DNA from 4 places in the Kumtagia sp. genome. Region 2 is predicted to be linked to each of the others. Evidence: riboswitches for the same ligand, from Rfam matches in the RefSeq annotation. Region 2 holds a riboswitch; each other region holds the start of a gene.
What was found. A riboswitch is a leader RNA that binds a small molecule or an ion and turns the genes downstream of it on or off. The one in region 2 is predicted to bind cobalamin.

Region 1: linked by a shared signal. The riboswitch ahead of bluB (5,6-dimethylbenzimidazole synthase) and the one ahead of AC5JDC_RS20940 (CbtB domain-containing protein) in region 2 are both predicted to bind cobalamin.
Region 3: linked by a shared signal. The riboswitch ahead of AC5JDC_RS03890 (aromatic ring-hydroxylating oxygenase subunit alpha) and the one ahead of AC5JDC_RS20940 (CbtB domain-containing protein) in region 2 are both predicted to bind cobalamin.
Region 4: linked by a shared signal. The riboswitch ahead of AC5JDC_RS13575 (DUF1636 family protein) and the one ahead of AC5JDC_RS20940 (CbtB domain-containing protein) in region 2 are both predicted to bind cobalamin.

The regions. Positions count from the first base shown of each region.
Region 1 covers NZ_JCACER010000024.1:26,508-31,266, forward strand. The annotation lists gene AC5JDC_RS10295 (S41 family peptidase) at 1-779, shown strand, start outside; gene AC5JDC_RS10300 (FMN-binding negative transcriptional regulator) at 1,152-1,799, shown strand; cobalamin riboswitch at 2,006-2,181, shown strand; gene bluB (5,6-dimethylbenzimidazole synthase) at 2,231-2,941, shown strand; gene AC5JDC_RS10310 (TetR/AcrR family transcriptional regulator) at 2,978-3,568, opposite strand; gene AC5JDC_RS10315 (MFS transporter) at 3,709-4,759, shown strand, end outside.
Region 2 covers NZ_JCACER010000076.1:232,604-237,362, reverse strand. The annotation lists gene AC5JDC_RS20950 (aromatic ring-hydroxylating oxygenase subunit alpha) at 1-1,181, opposite strand, end outside; gene AC5JDC_RS20945 (gamma-glutamylcyclotransferase) at 1,318-2,004, shown strand; cobalamin riboswitch at 2,071-2,264, shown strand; gene AC5JDC_RS20940 (CbtB domain-containing protein) at 2,301-2,480, shown strand; gene AC5JDC_RS20935 (CbtA family protein) at 2,493-3,257, shown strand; gene cobU (bifunctional adenosylcobinamide kinase/adenosylcobinamide-phosphate guanylyltransferase) at 3,250-3,765, shown strand; gene cobO (cob(I)yrinic acid a,c-diamide adenosyltransferase) at 3,767-4,381, shown strand; gene AC5JDC_RS20920 (RgsD C-terminal domain-containing protein) at 4,401-4,759, opposite strand, start outside.
Region 3 covers NZ_JCACER010000009.1:52,501-57,259, forward strand. The annotation lists gene AC5JDC_RS03880 (class I SAM-dependent methyltransferase) at 1-33, shown strand, start outside; gene zigA (zinc metallochaperone GTPase ZigA) at 368-1,588, opposite strand; cobalamin riboswitch at 1,819-2,024, shown strand; gene AC5JDC_RS03890 (aromatic ring-hydroxylating oxygenase subunit alpha) at 2,141-3,388, shown strand; gene AC5JDC_RS03895 (FAD-binding oxidoreductase) at 3,410-4,510, shown strand; gene AC5JDC_RS03900 (hypothetical protein) at 4,576-4,759, shown strand, end outside.
Region 4 covers NZ_JCACER010000036.1:24,468-29,226, reverse strand. The annotation lists gene AC5JDC_RS13585 (cobaltochelatase subunit CobN) at 1-925, opposite strand, end outside; gene cobW (cobalamin biosynthesis protein CobW) at 1,080-2,117, opposite strand; gene AC5JDC_RS13575 (DUF1636 family protein) at 2,114-2,527, opposite strand; cobalamin riboswitch at 2,566-2,766, opposite strand; gene AC5JDC_RS13570 (VWA domain-containing protein) at 2,889-3,608, shown strand; gene AC5JDC_RS13565 (DnaJ domain-containing protein) at 3,605-4,303, shown strand; gene AC5JDC_RS13560 (serine hydrolase) at 4,343-4,759, opposite strand, start outside.

The DNA.
Region 1 (4,759 bases), on a different contig from region 2:
GGGCCGGCGTTCTTGTGGGCGACGAGATCATGACCGTCGACGGAAAACCCTATGACGAGATCGCGTCGTTCCGGGAAAAAGTCGGCAAGACGGTCGGGATAAAACTCCGCCGCCGGGCGGATGCGGAGCCGGTCGCCGTCGAGGCTAGGGTCGAGCATCTGCGGCCGCTGGCCATGTTCGAGCGGGCGATTGCACAGAGCGCGGAAATCATCGAGCGCGACGGCCGCAAGATCGGCTATGTCCGGCTGTGGACGCTTGCCGCGCCGCGCTCCATGGAGGTGGTGGCCGAAGCCCTTGCGAGAGGGCCGCTCAAGGATGCCGAGGGCCTGCTGCTCGACCTGCGTGGGCGCTGGGGCGGCGGCAGCGCCGACGCGGCCGAACTCTTCCTCGGCCGCACGCCGCCGTTCCGGCTGATCCCGCGCAGCGGCCAGGATTTTCTCGCCAATGTGCGCTGGCATCGGCCGGTGGTCGCCATCGTCGACGAGGGCACGCGCAGCGGCCTCGAAGTGTTCGCATACGCGCTGAAGCTCAATGGCATCCCGCTCGTAGGCACGCGCACGGCAGGGGCCCTGCTGGCCGGCCGCGCCTACGTGCTGCCGGACGACAGCCTGCTCGAACTGGCGGTCTCGGACGCGGTCATCGGCGACAATGTCCGCCTCGAGGGCGCCGGCGTCGAGCCCAGCGTCGCCGTGCCGTTCAGGCTGCCCTATGCGGCCGGCGGCGATGCGCAGCGCGAGGCGGCAACCGAGGAGATGCAGCGCATCCTGGCGCGCGGGTGAGTTCGGCGCCGGAGCTCCGGCCTCGCCCGGGCGGGCGAATCGAACTCGGCGGCCTCGGCTCGCGGTCCGGCCCAATCTCGTCGGCACGACCATCGCCGCGCTGCTGCAGGGACCGCGCCCGCATGATGCCCCGCCTCCTTGGGGCGGGAAGGCGACGGACGGGCGGGGAGAGGTTCCATTTCGACCGGAAAGGCGCCGCGCGGACGGAAGTCCGCCATGGGCCGCTAGACCGTGGTGAACATGCTCTTGATCGTCGCGACGATCCGGCGCCGGATGCCGTCGTTCTCGAACTGGACCCGCAAAGCCTTGAAACTGGATATTCCAAGCGAGCCAAATCCTGCGCATCTTGCCCTCCAGCGCAAGGAGCTTGCCATGTATACGCCTCCCGCCTTTCGTGACGACGATCAGCAGAGCCTGAGGGCCACGATCCGTGCGGCACGGCTGGCGAATTTCGTCACCGCGACCACGGAAGGCCCGCTGGCCACGCCGTTGCCGCTCTACCTCGACGAAAGCGAGGGCGAGCACGGCGTGATCTACGGCCATCTGGCCAAGGCCAATCCCCAGTGGCGCGTTCCGCCGCTGGGCGATGGACTGGCGATCTTCATGGGACCGGACGCCTATGTGACGCCGTCGTGGTATGCGACCAAGCAGGAAACCGGGAAGGTGGTGCCGACCTGGAATTATGTCGCCGTCCATGCTTACGGCCCGGTCGAGTTCTTCACTGATCCAGGAAGGCTGCTGCAAGTCGTGAGCCGTCTGACCGATCTCCACGAGGGCGAACGGCCCTCGCCCTGGACGGTGTCGGACGCGCCGGCGGATTTCATCCAGGCGCAGCTACGCGGCATCGTCGGCCTGCGCATGCCGATCGCCCGCCTGGAGGGCAAGCGCAAGATGAGCCAGAACCGCGCTGCGGCCGACCGCGCCGGCGTTGCCTCGGGCCTCGCCGCGAGCGCGCGCGCTTCCGACCGTGACGCCGCGCGTCTCATCCCCCGCGAAGACCTGCTCGCCGGTTCCGCGTAACGGTGCCGATCATGATGCCAGCGACGTAATTCACGCGCTGCGGCTTCGTTGATCGTCTCACCCGGGCCGAGTTCCTCCTGCGTCGCGGCGCATACGTTCGCCGGCGTGGCGCGGAAGGCGCCGCTTCCCCGGATCGCTACTCACGTTCAGGGAATGTTCGCCGGACGATGTCGCCCCGGGGGTCGCGTCCGATAACTTTCCGGCATAGAGTGCCGCCACTGTCCGGTGCCCGCCTCGCGGGAGAATCGGGAACACGGTGGAATCCCGTGGCGTGTCCGCTGTAAGGGGGACCGCGCCGGCATGTGCCACCGCCTTGCGGCGGGAAGGCGCCGGAGGCGGGGCGAACCCGAGCCAGAAGACCGGCCGGACAGGAAGGTCATCCGCAAGGCCGGGCGGATCGACTTGTCCAATGAATCGCGAGGGGACAAGCGATGCCCGCAGGCGCCACATCTTCCGCCCATGCCTTCGAGGAGGCGGACCGCGAGGCGGTCTACCGGGCCATCTCAACGCGCCGCGACGTGCGCGCGCATTTTTCCGGCGAGCCGGTCGACGACGCCGTGCTGGCGCGGCTGATCGAGGCCGCCCACCACGCGCCCTCGGTCGGCTACATGCAGCCGTGGAATTTTGTCGTCATTCGCGACGCGGCGCGCCGCGAGCGGGTGCGCGAGCTCTTCCTCGCCGCCCGACTGGAGGAGGCGGAGCGGATCGCGGGTGACAGGCAGGCGCTCTACAAAAAACTGCGGCTGGAGGGCATCTGCGAGAGCGCGCTCAACCTCTGCATCACCTGCGACCGCAGCCGGGCGCGGGAAACGCCGCTCGGCCGCTGGCACAACCCGCAGATGGACCTCTACAGCACCGTCTGCGCCGTCCAGAATTTCTGGCTCGCCGCACGTGCGGAAGGCATCGGCGTCGGCTGGGTCAGCATCTTCGACGAGGCGGCGCTGAAGGCGTTGCTCGGCATTCCCGAGCATGTCGTGCCGGTGGCCTATCTCTGCGTCGGGCGCGTTTCCTGCTTCGCCGAGAAACCCGACCTGGAGACGCAGGGATGGCGTAGCCGCATGCCGGCGGCCGAACTCGTCATGAGCGAGACTTTCGGCGGGGAAGGCGAAACAGGGCTGAAAGCGGCGATCGCCGGCAGGTAGTCGCCCCGTGGCCGACCGAAAGAGCGAAAAAAATCCTCAGCGCGCCAAAAACCCTTCCAGCATTGCCTTGAAAGCTGCCACCGCCTTCTTCGAGGTCGCTTCCGGGTCGTCGGAATTGGCGATCCACTGCGCCGCGTAGAGGGAGGCGCCGCTGATCAGGCGCGCCGCCGCCTCCGGATCGATGTCGGCGACGGCGCCGTCCGCCTTCAGCCGGGCGAGGCTCCTGGTCATGGACGAGATGCAGGCATTGGCGTTGGGCCATTGCGCGGGGTCGCCGAGCACGGCAGGCCCGTCGCGCAGCATGATGCGCTGGATCTCCGGCTCGAGCGCCATCTCGATATAGGCGACAGACTCGTCGACAAAACCCTGCCAGCGGTTCGGCGCGCGGCCCGAGATGGTGCACAGCCGCTCGTTCATCTCGGCATCGATCTCGGCGATGACCGCCTGCAGCAGGCCTTTCTTGTCGCCGAAGTGATGGTAGAGCGCGCCGCGGGTGAGGCCGGCGGCGGCGGTGAAATCGTCCATCGACGCGTCCGCGTAGCCGATGGTTCCGAAGGCCTGGCGGGCGGCGGCGAGCAGCTTTGCGCGGGTTTCCGCAATCATCTCGCTGCGTGGTCTGTGGGCCATTGCCGTCCTTTCCCATACGAGCCGTATATTTATTTCACGTACGACGCGTATATTAATTGACATACGATCCGTATGCAATTAACTGAATGCATACGCTACGTATGTAAGTGACGTCGCCCCGGGAATCCAGGAGCATCCCCATGTCCAATCCCTATCGCGAAATCTTCAGGGCACCAGGCGCCAAGGGTTTTGCCGCCGCCGGCTTCCTGGCACGGCTGCCGCTCGCAATGGCTCCCATCGGCATCGTCGCCATGCTGTCGCAGGCGCTCGGCGAATACTGGCTGGCCGGCGCGGTGTCGGCCACCTTCGCGCTGACCAACGCCCTGGTGGCGCCGCAGATCTCCCGGCTGGTCGACCGCCTCGGCCAGGCCAAGGTGATGGTGCCGGCCACGATCGTCTCCGTGGCCGCCTTCACGGCCCTGATCGCTGCCACCAACCAGGGCTGGCCTACCTGGACGCTGTTCGCCTCGGCGCTACTCGCCGCCACCATGCCCAGCATTCCGGCGATGGTGCGCGCGCGCTGGACGGAGATCTTTCGCGACCGTCCCGAGCTCAACACCGCCTTCGCTTTCGAATCGGCCGCCGACGAGCTCGTCTACATCGCCGGCGCGTCGGTATCGGTGGGCTTGAGCGTGGCGCTGTTCCCGGAAGCCGGAATGCTGGTCAGCACGCTGTTCCTGGCATTCGGATCGGCCGCCTTCATCCTGCAGCGCTCGACCGAGCCGCGGGTGCGGCCGGTGGAGCACGGCGGCGGCGGTTCGGCGATCCGGCAGAGGCCGGTGCAGATCATCACCTTCGCCCTGATCTTCATCGGTGCGATCTTCGCGACCGCCGAAGTCAGCGCCGTGGCGATCACCAAGGAGCTCGGCCAGCCCGGCGCCGCCAGCCTGGTCATCGGCGTCTACGCCGTCGGCTCCTTCGTCGTCGGCCTGATCGTCGGCGCGCTCAACCTGAAGATGGCGCTGCAGCGGCAACTCGCCATCGCCGTCGCCATCATAGCGCTGACCACGCTGCCACTGCTGGTCGCCGACACGGTGCCGCTGCTGGCGCTGGCCGTGTTCGTCAGCGGCGTGGCGATCTCGCCGACCTTCATCACCGCCTTCGGCCTGATCGAGCGGCGCGTGCCGGAGGCGATGCTGACCGAGGGCGTCACCTGGGTGATGACCGGCATCGGCATCGGCATGGCGCTCG
Region 2 (4,759 bases):
CAGGGCGAGGCGGCGGCGCGCCGGTGTGCCTCGCGCACCCATTCGTGGAAGCGGTGGAGGTCGTATTCCTCCGGCATCAGCACGCCGGCCAGGTGCGGCCGGGCGCGCAGCCCGCGCTGGTTGATCTCGCAGACGGCCGCGTCCTCCTCGAGCACGGTGGTACCGAAGGCGACGATGTTGTCGAGGTCGGCACCGGGCTCTTCGAGCGCTTCCGGCAGGAACAGCCATTCGGCGGTGAGCTCGGTCAGTTCCGGGCCGAGCGGCACCAGCCGCACCGTGCGCACATAGTCGACATGGCCGACGACGAACATGGACGGCAGGTTCATGGCATAGCTCTGGCCGGCGGTGCGCTCGCGCTCCGACAGCCCTGCGAAGGTGTGGCGCAGCGCCCGCCCGTCATGCGACCAGGTCTCGGCGCCGGCGCGCAGGCCCCCGGCATATTGCGGCTCGTCATTGTCGGCATGCAGCGCCCATTGCGGATCGTCATGGCGCGCCATCAGCCCGCGGCCGTAGATCGGCACCAGCGCCGACAGGTGCTTGTGCACGCCGGGGCAGTGCAGGCATTCGTTGAAGTTCTCCCAGAATATCTTCCAGTTGCAGGCCATCACCTTGGTGAAGACATGGCCGGTCACCAGACCTTCCAGCGGCCAGTTGGTCAAATCGCCCGAATCGCGGTCGAATGCGGAAGCGGCCGTGCCGGCGGGCTCGGGCGAGAGATTGACGAAGACGAAGCCGCGCCACAGCGACAGCGCCACCGGGTAGAGCGGATAGTCGGCCTTGTCGAAGCCTTCGGGCAGCGACTTCGACGGCACGCGCACCAGATCGCCGCGCAGCGAATAGGACCAGGCGTGGTAGGGACAGGTGAGCAGCCGCGCCTTGAGCCGACCTTCGCTTCCGCGGCAGAGCTGCGAGCCGCGGTGGCGGCAGGTGTTGTGGAAGGCCTGCAACTCGCCGTGCTCGTCGCGCAGCACCAGCACCTGCTGCGAGCCGATGGTGAAGACCCGGTAGGCAAGCGGCTGCGACAGGTCAGCTTCGCGGCAGACCATTATCCAGTCGCGGTACCAGATCGCTTCGAGGTCGCGCTGGTATTCCGCGGGGTCCCAGTAGGCGGAGGACGGCAGGGTCGGCTCGGCCGACGGCAGGCCGTTGTAAGGATCGCTCTTCACCGATTCAGGGGTCATCGCGCACTCCATTTGCATGAGCGGACACTTCGCATCGGGCTTTGTCAACCGTGCCGGGGCGACTTGCTTTTCCAGGCAGCGCCGGGCGATTGTGCCGCGAAGGGCGCCAGGGTGTCCTATCGCGGAGTACGGTCGCATGAAGCCCCGCTTGATGGCGTTGACCGAGGAAATGGTGGCGCGCTGCCACCGAGATATCGCCGATTCCGGTCAGGAGCCGGGCCTCGGCTATCTCGACGAGGACGACTATGCGCAACTCCTCGGTGCCACGATGGCGGAGCGGCCGGCCGGACCGCTGTGGCTGTTCGCCTATGGCTCGCTGATCTGGAAGCCGGAGATCGAGCATGTGGAGGAGTGCGTCGCCACCGCGCGCGGTTATCACCGCGCCTTCTGCATTCACCAGACCCGCTGGCGCGGCACGCTGGAGCAGCCGGGATTGATGATGGGTCTCATGCCCGGCGGCCAATGCGGAGGCGTCGCCTTCAGGCTGCCGGATGGCGATCCGGCGGAGATGGTCTCCAGGCTGATCCGCCGCGAGATGACCGCAAAGCCTTCCACCTACCTGCCGACCTGGCTGAAGCTCCATACCGCCGGCGGGCCGCTTGCCGCGCTTGGCTTCGCCGTCAACCCGAAGGGCCGGACGTTTGCCGGCAAGCGAAGCGACGCGGAAGTGGCGCGCATCCTGGCCCGGGCCTGCGGCCATCTCGGCTCCGGCGCCGACTATCTGTTCCACACCGTGCGCAACCTCGAAACGCGCGGCATCCATGACCGCCGCCTGTGGCGGCTGCAGGAGTTGGTGGCAGCCGAACTCGCGGCCGTCCGATAGCGATTCCGCGACCGGGCCGGCTGTGCGATGTCGGATTCGGATTTGCAGCGGCGCTGGTTTGCGCCTATTGTCGCGGCCGTCGTCGGTTCCGCGAGGAACCAAAAGGGAATGCGGTGCGGGCGTCTCGCCCAAGGCCGCGGCTGCCCCCGCAACTGTAAGCGGCGAGCCTACCCCGAATGCCACTGAGGCTTTTGTCTCGGGAAGGCGGGGCAAGGCGAGAACCCGCGAGCCAGGAGACCTGCCGGCGACATTCGTGCATCAAGGGCCCTCGGGTGGAGGGCGGAAGGGACTTGCAAATGAATACGGTTTCGACTTCGCTGGGCGTTCCGGTCTCGGCTTCCTCGCGCGCCATTCAGCTCGCGCTTGCCGGGTTTCTCGGCATCTTCATCGTCGGCTTCGTCGGCTTCTCGCATATGGAGGCGGCGCACAACGCGGCGCATGACTACCGTCACTCGATGGCCTTTCCCTGCCACTGACGGGAGCGTGACATGACCTTTCTTCGCAACGTCGTGCTGGTCGCGGCGGCGGCAGGGCTTTTGGCAAGCCTCGTCATGACCGCGCTCCAGGCCTATTCCACCGTGCCGCTGATCCTGAAGGCGGAAACCTTCGAGAGCGCCGGCGAGGTCACAGGCCACGATCACGGCGCGCCCGCTGCTGCGGAAGCTACCGGCACCGAAGCCGTGCCGGCCGCCGCCGAGGCGCATTCCCATGGCGAGGAGGCGTGGGCTCCGGCCGACGGTTTCGAGCGCTTCTTCTTCAACTTCCTTGCAAACGTGCTGAGCGGCATCGGCTTCGCGCTGATCCTGGTGGCCGCGTCGGAGTTCGCCGGCGGCATTTCGGGCTGGCGCTCGGGAATTCTCTGGGGCTTTGCCGGCTTCGCCGTGTTCACATTGGCGCCCGGCCTTGGCCTGCCGCCGGAACTGCCGGCCATGCCGGCGGCCGATCTCGCCGCGCGCCAGGTCTGGTGGATCGGCACGGTGTTGGCGACGGCGGCCGGCCTCGCCCTGATCGCCTTTCGCGGCACGGTCGCGCTGTCGATCCTCGGCGTGGCGCTGATCGTCGCCCCGCATGTCATCGGCGCGCCGCAGCCGGAAAGCCACGATTCACCCATTCCCGCCGACCTGCACCACCAGTTCGTGGTCGCCACCACGGTGACCAACCTGATCTTCTGGGCGCTGCTCGGCGGCCTGGTCGGCGCCGTGCGCTCGCGCTTTTTCGGCTCGGCCAGTGAGGCGCGCGGCCAGCTTGCCTGAACGCGGCCGGCTGACCTTCGTCCTCGGCGGGGCGCGCTCCGGCAAGAGCAGCCACGCCGAGGCGCGGGTCACGGCGCTTCCGGCGCCGTGGACCTATATCGCCACGGCGCAGGCCTTCGACGACGAGATGGCGGAGCGCATCGCGCGGCACCGCGCCCGCCGCGAGGCCGGATGGGAAACGGTCGACGCGCCGCTCGATCTGGCCGGAGCCCTCGAGGCGGTTACGGATGGGCGGCCCGTGCTGGTCGACTGCCTGACGCTGTGGCTGTCGAACCATATGCTCGCCGATCATGACGTCGAGGGCGAAAGCCGCCGCCTGGCGGACCTGCTGGCGCGGCCCCGCGGCCCCTGGTTCGTCGTCTCCAACGAGGTCGGCCTCGGCATCGTGCCGGACAACGCGCTCGCCCGGCGCTTTCGCGATGCGGCCGGGCGGCTCAATCAGAAGGTGGCAGCCGTGGCCGACGAGGTGCTGTTCATGGCGGCCGGGCTGCCGATGCGGGTGAAGTGAGATGAAGGCGATCGACGACGCGCAGGCCGAGCGCCACAAGGCCAAGATGACCAAGCGCAAGGCCGTTCAGGACGCGGAGGTCGCGACCAAGACGGTCGAGAAGGGGCTGCTCATCGTCAACACCGGGCCGGGCAAGGGCAAGACCACGGCCGCCTTCGGTCTGGCGTTGCGCATGCTGGGCCACGGCCGCCGCGTCGGCATCGTGCAATTCGTCAAGGGCGCCTGGCACACCGGCGAGCGGGCCGCTTTCGCGGCCTTCGGCGACAAGGTGGTGTGGCATTCGATGGGCGAAGGCTTCACCTGGGAAACGCAGGATCTTCGGCGCGATGTGACAGCGGCCGAAGCCGCCTGGGCGAAGGCACGGGAACTCATGGCCGATCCGACGATCGGCCTCGTCGTGCTCGACGAACTCAACATCGCACTGCGCTACGATTATCTCGATCTCGACTCGGTCGTCGCGGCGCTTAAGGCGCGGCGCGGCGGGCTGCATGTGGTGGTGACCGGCCGCAACGCCAAGCCGGCGCTGGTCGAGGCCGCGGACCTGGTCACCGAGATGGGCGCGACCAAGCACCACTTCGCGGCCGGCGTGAAGGCGCAGCAGGGAATCGAGTTTTAGACGGCTGGCGGGAACGCGCTCAGTCCGCGCCCTCCACGGCCGGCGGAACATTCTCGTCGGCGATCACCTCGACCTCCTCGTTGCGGCCGGCCTCGACCGTGAAGTCGCGCTGGTAGATGTGGTCGCGGTTCTTGGCGACGATGGTGTAGTCGCCTTCGGCCAGCACCATGGAGGCGTAGGCGCCGACGCTTTCGCGCACCGGATCGCCCGAATTGGTGAGAACCGACCAGGACGTGTCGGCGATGGCCTCGCCGCCGGCCTCGCGCACCAGCTTCATCGTCAGCTCGGCCGCCCTGTGCTCCACGGTAGCCTCGGTCAGCTTGCCCGCCTCGACCTTGATGTCGGAGCGCACGACGGCGTTGACGTTCCCGTAGGTCG
Region 3 (4,759 bases), on a different contig from region 2:
GCACGACGCACGCAGAGTCTGGGCCTGAATTGAACTTCCGGTTCGGGTCGAGAGCCGAAACTCAGACCGAGATGATATTCGATTCTTCGCCGGCTTGGCTTCGCCGCTGCGATGCGTGAGACCGTGCTTTTGCCACGGATACGGATTCCGGCGCGAGCCGACCGCGACGCAGCTCAGCCGCCGGCCTGCTTGCGGTGATCCGGTTGCAGGCAAGCATCAGTCTCGTCGCAGGTGAAGCGCGACGCCCTGTCCCCCTCTCTTTCCTGTGTCGGGTCGTCTCGGACGCCGTCCGGCTCGCCGGCTGGATGGCAGGCGCAGGGCGGACGAGCCGCCGCGCTGCCGGCCACCTTGCGCAAAAAACGCAGCATCATGCCGCCCGCTCCCATGAGGGGAACGGATCGGGCAGGTCGCGCCAGCGGGCCGGCATGAAGCCGGTTTCGGCGACGAGGCAGGCGTCCAGCTCCGCCCTGATCGCCTTCTCGTCCATCGGGTCGCAGCCAATGAAGACGATCTCCTGGCGCCGGTCGCCCCATACCGGATCGAGATAGGGCCGCATCGCGGCGCGCCATTCGGGATGGTCGGGCCATTGGTCCTTCGGCACGGCGGCCCACCACAGTCCGCGCTTGCCCGTCCGCACCAGCGCGCCGGCCTGGCTGAGCTCGCCGACATGGTGCGGACGGGTCGCCAGCCAGAAAAAACCCTTGGCGCGCACCACCCCCGGCCAGGGCCGGTTGACGAAAGCCTTCAGCCTCACTGGGTCGAAAGGCCGGCGTGCGCGGTAGACGAAGGAGCGGATGCCGTATTCCTCCGTCTCCGGGACGTGGTCGCCGAAACCGTTCAGCTCCTTGAACCACAGCGGATGCTGCTGCGCCTTTTCGAGGTCGAAGCGGCCAGTGTCGAGCACCTGATCGAGCCCGACTCTGCCGAAATCGGTTTCGACCAGCGCGGCGTCCGGGTTGAGCGCGCGGACGATCTTGCGCGCAAGGTCGAGATCGTGCGGGGCGGCTTCCGAGACCTTGTTGAGCACGATCACGTCGGCGAATTCGATCTGCTCCACCAGAAGATCGACCAGCGCGCGGTCGTCCCCGGCGCCGGCCGTCTCGCCGCGATCGCGCAGAAAATCCTGCGAGGAGTAGTCCTTGAGCAGGCTCGCCGCGTCGACGACCGTGACCATCGTGTCGAGCCGGGCGACGTCCGACAGGCTGTCGCCGTTGTCGTCGCGGAAATCGAAGGTGGTGGCGACCGGCAGAGGCTCGGCGATTCCTGTGCCCTCGATCAGCAGATAGTCGAAGCGGTCTTGCTCGCACAGCCGGCGCACCTCCTTCAAAAGGTCGTCGCGCAGCGTGCAGCAGATGCAGCCATTGGTCATCTCCACCAGCTGCTCTTCCGTGCGCGAAAGATTCGCGCCGCCGTCGCGCACCAGCGCGGCGTCGATGTTCACCTCGCTCATGTCGTTGACGATGACGGCGACGCGCCGGCCTTCGCGGTTGTTGAGCACGTGGTTGAGCAGCGTCGTCTTGCCGGCGCCGAGGAAGCCGGAGAGGACGGTGACGGGAAGGCGTTTCGTCGGCTTGGCTGCGTCGGGCATGTTTTTGGGATCCGTTCGGAGCTGGGGGATGCATCCGGCCCGAGTGCCCGGGCCGGATGCGGACGATCGCTTGGGAGGAACGACCATTCGTCCCGGCGAGGTATTCGCATTCGCCGGAATAGTAACGTAATAACATAACAAATCGGGAGAGCAAGCCCGCCATTTCGCCGGCGTCGCTGGAGACGCAGCCGAAGTCGCATTCTCGCGGGACGCCGGCCGCGCCCTCTGGTCTGATGATCCCCGTTCAAGGTGCCCTTCGGCGACAGGCCGCAGGGAGAATTGGGAAGCCGGTTTGATGCCGGCGCTGCCCCCGCAACGGTATCGAAGTTTTTCGTCTCGACGGGAGACCACTGGGCAAAGGCCCGGGAAGGTGTCGGGACGGGCCTGCCAAGGCCAGCTTCGGAGCCCGGAAACCAGCCTTGAAGCATCGGAACCCGACTGATCGCGGTGGGCGGTCAAGAGGCGGAAGCGCTCGGCCGGTCGCAACCCGACTGCCGTCGCCGATCCTCCTTCATCACCACCAGTTCAGTCCTTGCACCGTGAGGACAGGACATGGACGCACGCACCGAAATGCTGAGGATGATCCGACGCCGTCGCGACGGCTTCAGCCTGGAGCAGCCCTTCTACATCGACCCGGACTTCTTCAGGCTGGACATGGAGCTGGTCTGGTATCGCGACTGGCTGTTCGTCGGCCACGACTGCGAGATCGCCAAGCCGGGCAGCTTCTTCACCGTGCAGGTCGGCGACTATCCGGTGGTGATCGTGCGTGACCGCGAGGGGCGCATCCGCGCCTTCCACAATTCCTGCCGCCATCGCGGCAGCCGCGTCTGCAACGCCGAGCGCGGCATGTCGGCGCGGCTCGTCTGCCCCTACCACCAGTGGACCTACGACCTCGACGGAAAACTGCTGTTCGCGCGCCAGATGGCCGAGGGTTTCGACAAGGGCGCTTTCGGCCTCAAGCCGGTCGCCTGCGAAAGCGTCGGCGGCTACGTCTTCATCTGCCTCGCCGACGAGCCTGCCGATTTTGCGCCGTTCCGGGCGCTGATGCAGCCCTATTTCGCGCCGCACCGGCTGACCGAGGCGAAGATCGCCCACGAATCGACCATCGTCGAAAAAGGCAATTGGAAGCTCGTCTGGGAGAACAACCGCGAGTGCTATCACTGCGCCGGCAACCATCCGGAGCTGTGCAAGACCTTTCCGGAAGCCCCGACGGTCACCGGCGTCAACGGCGCCGAGAGCGACCCGGAGATGCTGGATCATTGGGCGAAATGCGAGGCGGCCGGCCTGCCGGCGCGCTTCCGCATCGACGCCGCCGGTCAGTACCGGGCCACCCGCGCGCCGCTGCTGCGCGACGCCGTCAGCTACACCATGACCGGCAAGCGGGCGGTGAGGAAGAGCCTGTCCGCGCAGGTGGCGGTCGAGCGCATCGGCACGCTGATGCTCTATCACTACCCGACGACCTGGAACCACATTCTCGGCGACCACGCCGTCACCTTCCGGGTGCTGCCGATCAACGCCACGGAAACGGCGGTCACCACCAAATGGCTGGTGCACAAGGACGCGGTCGAGGGCGTCGACTACGACCTGGCCGAACTCATCCATGTGTGGACCGAGACCAACGACCAGGACCGCCGCATCGTCGAGGAGAACGCCTTCGGCATCAAATCGCCGGCCTACGAGCCGGGGCCGTATTCCGAGCTGCACGAGGGCGGCGTCATCCAGTTCGTCGACTGGTACGCGCGCTTCATCGAGCCGCGGCTGGCCGAGGGCGGCAAGCCGGCGCTGCGCAGCGTCGCCTGACGGGAGGGGGAGATGAACGCCATGACCGATCTCGGCCTCTACCGCCACCTCGACGAGATGGCGCCGTGGAACGACCGGCTGCAGGTGCTGGAGGTGGTCGCCGTCACCGACGAGGCGCCGGACGTCAAGACCTTCACCTTCCGCTCCGACGCGCAGACCTGGTTCCGCTACAAGCCCGGCCAGTTCGTGACGCTGGAGCTGCCGGCGCCGGACGGCCCGCTGATGCGCACCTATACGCTGTCGTCGTCGCCGTCGCGGCCGTTCTCGATCGCCGTCACGGTCAAGGCGCAGGCGGGCAGCGTCGGCACGCGCTGGATGTTCGACCATTTCCTCCCCGGCATGCGCGTCAGGGCCTTCGGTCCCGTCGGGGATTTTTCGCACCACAACCATCCGGCGGCGAAATATCTGTTCATCTCAGCCGGCTCTGGCGTCACCCCGATGATGTCGATGCTGCGCTGGCTGAACGACTGCGCCCCATGGACCGACGTCGCCTTCGTCAACTGCGCCAGGCGGCCGGAGGAGATCATTTTTCGGAAGGAGCTGGAGCTGCTCGGCGGCCGCATGCCGGGCCTGTCGCTCGGCTTCCTCATCGAGGAGCGCTCCAGCCGCGAGAGCTGGTTCGGCCATATGGGCCGCATCGACGCGGTGCGGCTGCCGCTGCTTTCGCCCGACTTCCGCGAGCGCGAGGTGTTCTGCTGCGGCCCCGAGCCGTTCATGCGCGCGGTGCGCGACATGCTGGAAGCCGCCGGCTTCGACATGGCCCGCTATCATCAGGAGAGTTTTGGCGCGCCACCGGTCGAAGCCCTGCCGGCGCCCTTCGCCGACACGGCCGAAGGCGCTTCGGAAGGCGAGGCGGGGGCCTCGATACCCGTCCGCTTCAGCGTCTCCGGGGTGGAGGGCCGGTGCCTGTCCGGCCAGACGGTGCTGCAGGCAGCCCGCGCCGCCGGCGTGCGCATCGCCGCCGCCTGCGAGTTTGGCCTGTGTGGCACCTGCCGGGTCAGGAAGGTGTCGGGCGAGGTCGAGATGCAGCACAATGGCGGCATCCTCGACGACGAGATCGCAGAAGGTTTTATCCTCGCCTGCTGCTCCAGGCCGCTGTCGGCCCTGGAGATCGAGGCGTGAGCGCGGGCGAAATATTTGGCCGTGCGCTCCGGTCGGCACCACTGCCGGAACCCGAGGACGTCTTCATGGAATGGCTGGTCTCTCTTCCGCGCGGCGCCGATCTGGAAGCCGCGGCGCTGCGGCAGATCGGGCTGATCGACCGGCGGGCTCCGCTCGGCCCGCAAGGTCTGCGGCTGCGCGCGCTGTTCGCCGCCGTGGCGGTTCCGGAGATCGGCCCGAAGCCGGCGGCCGTCCCCCGGGCGGGCGCCC
Region 4 (4,759 bases), on a different contig from region 2:
CGATCGCCGCCGGCGCGAGGTCGCGGATCGCGGCCTCGACGAACGCGATCGATTCGCGGTCCTTCAGGCTGGCGACGAAGATGGGGATCGGCGCGATACCCCTGGTTTCCAGCGCCGTGGACAGCACGTCGATCGGTGCGACGTCGTCGGCGAGCAGCATGGAGCGATAGAAGAGAACGAGGACGGGCGGTGCGTTTCCCTCCGCCTCGAGGGGAGGGTGGGCGGTCCTGAGCTTGTCGAAGGGCCGGCCGGGTGGGGTAATTTCGGCAGTGCTCGGCGTTCCCCGAGGCCGAGCGCGGCCTTCATGTCGAGCGCTGCCTGGATCGACCCCCTCTGGCCGCTGCGCGGCCATCTCCCCAGCAAGGGGGGAGAGGACGCCGCGCCCGTAAAATCCCGCCTTCGGCACCGCCACCGCCGCATCCGCCGCGCCATCGCCGCGCGCCAGCGCCGCGAGCCGCCGCACGAGCGCGTCCATATTGTCCGGTCCGCCTTCGCGGAAGAAGGCGAGCAGCGCGTCGAGTTCCCCGCGTGGCAGGGTGGAACACTCGACCAGCCGCTCGTCCTGTTCCCGGCATTCGCCGGGCAGCAGCGCGAGTCGGACATTTTTGGCCCGCGCCAGCGCGGCGACCTGGTCGCAGCCGTAGCGCCACCAGTCGTAGCCGCCGAGGATGCGTATCAGAATCACTTTGGCGTGCGCCGCGACCTTGTCCAGCCAGAGATCGACCGACATGGGGTGGCGAAGGTCGCGGAGTGCTGCGAGCCGCATCGAGGGCAGGGCGGCCTCGTCGCGCTTCCACGCCGCCGCGATGGCAGCCAGGTCGCTGTCGGTGAAGGACAGCGCCACGATGTCCGCCGGCTGTTGCGCCAGGTCGACCGGCTCGATCAGGTCGTCGAGCGATGCGGATGTCGTGGGCAGGATGTGCATGGCGCAGTCCTAGACCAAGCCGGCCGTTTGCCACAGCGGCGGTCCGTACTCCTCCACACCCCCCTCTGTCCTGAGCTTGTCGAATGGACCGGACATGTCCGGCCCATTCGACAAGCTCAGGACAGAGGGGGGTGCGAAGGAACGCGGCATTCCGTCAGCCCGCCAGAATCTTCTCAACCGCATTCCGGTCCAGCCCCTTCAACCCGATCACCACCAGGCGCGAGCGGCGGTCGTCGGCGGCGGTCCAGGCGCGATCGTAATAGTGGTTGACGCGCGGGCCGACCGCCTGGACGAGCAGCCTGAGCGGCTTGCCGTCGACGGCGACGAAACCCTTCAAGCGCAGCACGTTCTCGCTCTCGGCGGCGGCGGCGATGCGCCCGGCGAGATCGTCCGGGTCGGTCACCCCCGGCAGCTCGACGATGAAGGAATCGAAATCGTCGTGCTCGTGGTCGAGCTCGTCGTCGTGATGGGTTTTTCGATTCTCGATGTCGTCCTCGACGGCCAGGCCAAGGCCGAGCAGCACGGACGGATCGACACGGCCCTCGGCCGTCGGCACGACCTTCACGGCACGCGAAAGATGCGCGTCGATCAGGTTGCGGGCGGCGGCGGTCGCTTCGGCGTTCATGAGATCGCTCTTCGACAGGATGACGAGGTCGGCGCAGGCGACCTGGTCCTCGAACACCTCCTCGACCGGGTCGTCGTGGTCGAGCGTCCCGTCGGCGGCGCGCTGCGCGGCGAGCGCGTCCATGTCGGAGGCGACCTTGCCGGCGGCGAGCGCCGGGCCGTCGACCACGGCGACGACGCCGTCGACGGTCACGCGGCTCTTGACGCTTGGCCATTGGAAGGCCTGCACCAGCGGCTTCGGCAAGGCCAGGCCGGAGGTCTCGATGATGATGTGGTCGACCTTCGGTTCCATCGCCAGAATCCGGTCGAGCGCCGGCACGAAATCGTCGGCCACGGTGCAGCACAGGCAACCGTTCGCCAACTCGATGATGTTTTCCTCCGGGCAGGCCTCGACGCCGCAGCCCTTCAAAATCTCGCCGTCGATGCCGACGTCGCCGAACTCGTTGACGATCAGCGCCAGTCGCCGTCCGCCGGCGTTTTCCAGGATGTGGCGGATCATCGTCGTCTTGCCGGCGCCGAGGAAGCCGGTGACGACGGTGCAGGGGACGCGGTTGAGCGAAGCGGTCATGAAGGGTCCTCGAGGATGGCAAGGGGCGGGATGCGGGCGACCAGCCCGCGCTTGAGGCAATCGGGGCGGCCGCGCCAGGGCAGCAGGCCGTCGGTCGACGTCGCGAAGAGCAGGGCGCCGGCGACGAGGTCGGGCGCGTCGTCCTCCGTCAGGTCGCCGAACACGTAGCTCCAGCAGCCGTCGCGCAGCAGCGCGGCGCTGAGGCGGCGCTTGCAGTTGCCGAGGCATTCGGCCTGGCGCACGGCTACGCCGGTGCCTCGCGCCGTTTCGCGGACCTGGTTGCCGAGCAACTCGCCGGCGCGGGGCCGGGCGTCCGAGCCGGTGGCGTCGCGGCAGGACGAGCAGACGACGAGCGTCACGCCCTCGACCGGCGTGGCGGCGTCCTGCGACAGAAACGGTCCGATGGTCACGTCATACGGCTCCTCGTCCGGGTCACCCGCCGGACAGTGGGATTGCGATTCCGACGGCAGGTCTCCTGGCTCGCGGGTTGTCGCCCTCAGCCGCCTTCCCGGATCGCTCCAGTGGCTTTCGGCGCGGGCTTGCCGCCTACAGTTGCGGGGACAGCTGCGGATTCGGCCGGACGGCCTGACCGCATTCCCTCTTAGCCCTTCCCATTGCCGGGAAGGGAACCGTCGCCCGTGGTTTACGCTCCGGCGGCGGAGCCTGTCAACGCACCGCCGGGGCGCCGGCATCGCATTGCCGTTCCGCATGGTGCCGGCCGACGTTATCGGGCTTGCAAGCCACGCCGGCTCGACACATTTTTTAGGGGTGATGGGTAAAAACGGCACACCGGTCCGCTCGGACAGATCGCTCGACCGCTCCGGTTCGCGCGAGATCGACGATTTCGTGCGGCTGGCGCGGTCGATGGCGCAGGCCAAGACGGATGCCGGCGGGCGGCTGGTGCTGGCGCTCGACGCCACGATGAGCCGGCAGCCGACTTGGGACATGGCCTGCCGGCTGCAGGGCGAGATGTTCGACGCCGTCGGCAACAGCGGCGGGCTCGAGGTCCAGCTCGCCTATTTCCGCGGTTTCGGCGAATGCCGCGCCTCGCGCTTCGTGCGCGACACCGGATCGCTCAAGGATCTCATGACCAGGATCGACTGCCGCGCCGGCCACACCCAGATCGGCAAGATCCTCGCCCACGCCCTCAAGGAGACGGCGCGCCGCAAGGTGGATGCGCTGGTCTATATCGGCGACGCGATGGAGGAGGAGATCGACGGGCTCGCCGAGCAGGCCGGGCGGCTCGGCCTGCTCGGCGTGCCGGTCTTCGTGTTCCAGGAGGGGCGCGATCCCGCCGCCGAAAAGGCGTTCAAGGAAATGGCCCGGCTGTCGAAGGGCGCCTGGTTCCGCTTCGACCGGACCGCTGCCGCGACGCTTGCAAAGCTGCTGTCCTCGGTGGCTGTATTCGCGACCGGCGGGTTGAAGGCGCTGGAGGCGCGCAACCGGCCGGAGGACAGATTGCTGATCGAACACATGCGGGGTGAAGGATGAGCTATGTGATCGGCGGCCTGCTGGTCCTGCTGGTCGCCCTGGCCGCCGTGACCGGCTTCCTGAAATCGGACGCCGCCAAGCTGGCGCGCACGCTGCGCACCGCCGGTCCGATCGTGCTCGGGGTCTTCGGCCTGGTGCTGCTGCTGGTCGGGCGGTCGGGGATCGGCGGCTTTCTGATCTCGGCGGCTCTGGCATGGTACGGCGCGGCGCGGGTGCAGGCCGGGCGAAAGCCGAAAAGCCCCGGCAAACGCTCCAACGTCCGCACCGCCGCGCTCGAAATGGAACTGGACCACGACAGCGGGGCGCTCGACGGTCTGGTGCTTGCCGGCCGTCACGAGCAGCGCATGCTGAGCAGCATGACGCTGCGCGAGCTCCGGGATCTGCGGGACGACCTCGCCGACGATCCGGAGAGCCGCCAGCTACTGGAGACGTATCTTGACGGCCGCTTTCCCATCTGGCGCGAAAACGCGAAGGCGGACGACGGCGACGGGGAGCGAGCTGCGCCACGTGCGGGCGCCATGACTAAGCAGGAGGCCTACAAGATCCTTGGTCTTGAAGCGGGGGCCTCCCCGGCGGATATCCGCAAGGCGCATCGCCGCCTGATGCAGCGCCTGCACCCCGACCTCGGCGGGACGTCGTTCCTCGCGGCGCGGATCAACGAAGCCAAGGATGTCCTTCTCGCCAATCACCACTAACTCTCCCGATACGAACTACAACTTCGGAAATACGTGTTCTCAGTTCTGGACGGCGTAGCAGCCGATGTTCTGCTTCTTGAGCTGCCCGCAGGCCTTCCAGGCGGCCGCCTTGGTGTCGAAGCCGGCGAAGCGGACGCGGTGGTAGGTGACGCCGTCCTTGTAGAAGGGAACGGTGTAGCCGGACGTCGAGGCGAGCACGGACGGAGCCTTGCGCGCCGTCGTTTCGAGCATGGCGGTCGCTTCCACCTTGCTCGGCGAGGAGGCCACCTGAATGACCCAGCCCTCCGGCTCGACGGAGGCCGTCTGCATAGCGTCGATGTCGGCGCGCGGGCGGGGCGCCGGCGCCGCATAGGCCTGCTCGACGACGGCCGTCGTCTCGATTGTCTCGTCCGCGGCTTCGGCGATCTCCGCCACCGAGTCGATGTCCGGACGGGCCTGCGGGGTCGGCGCCTTGCG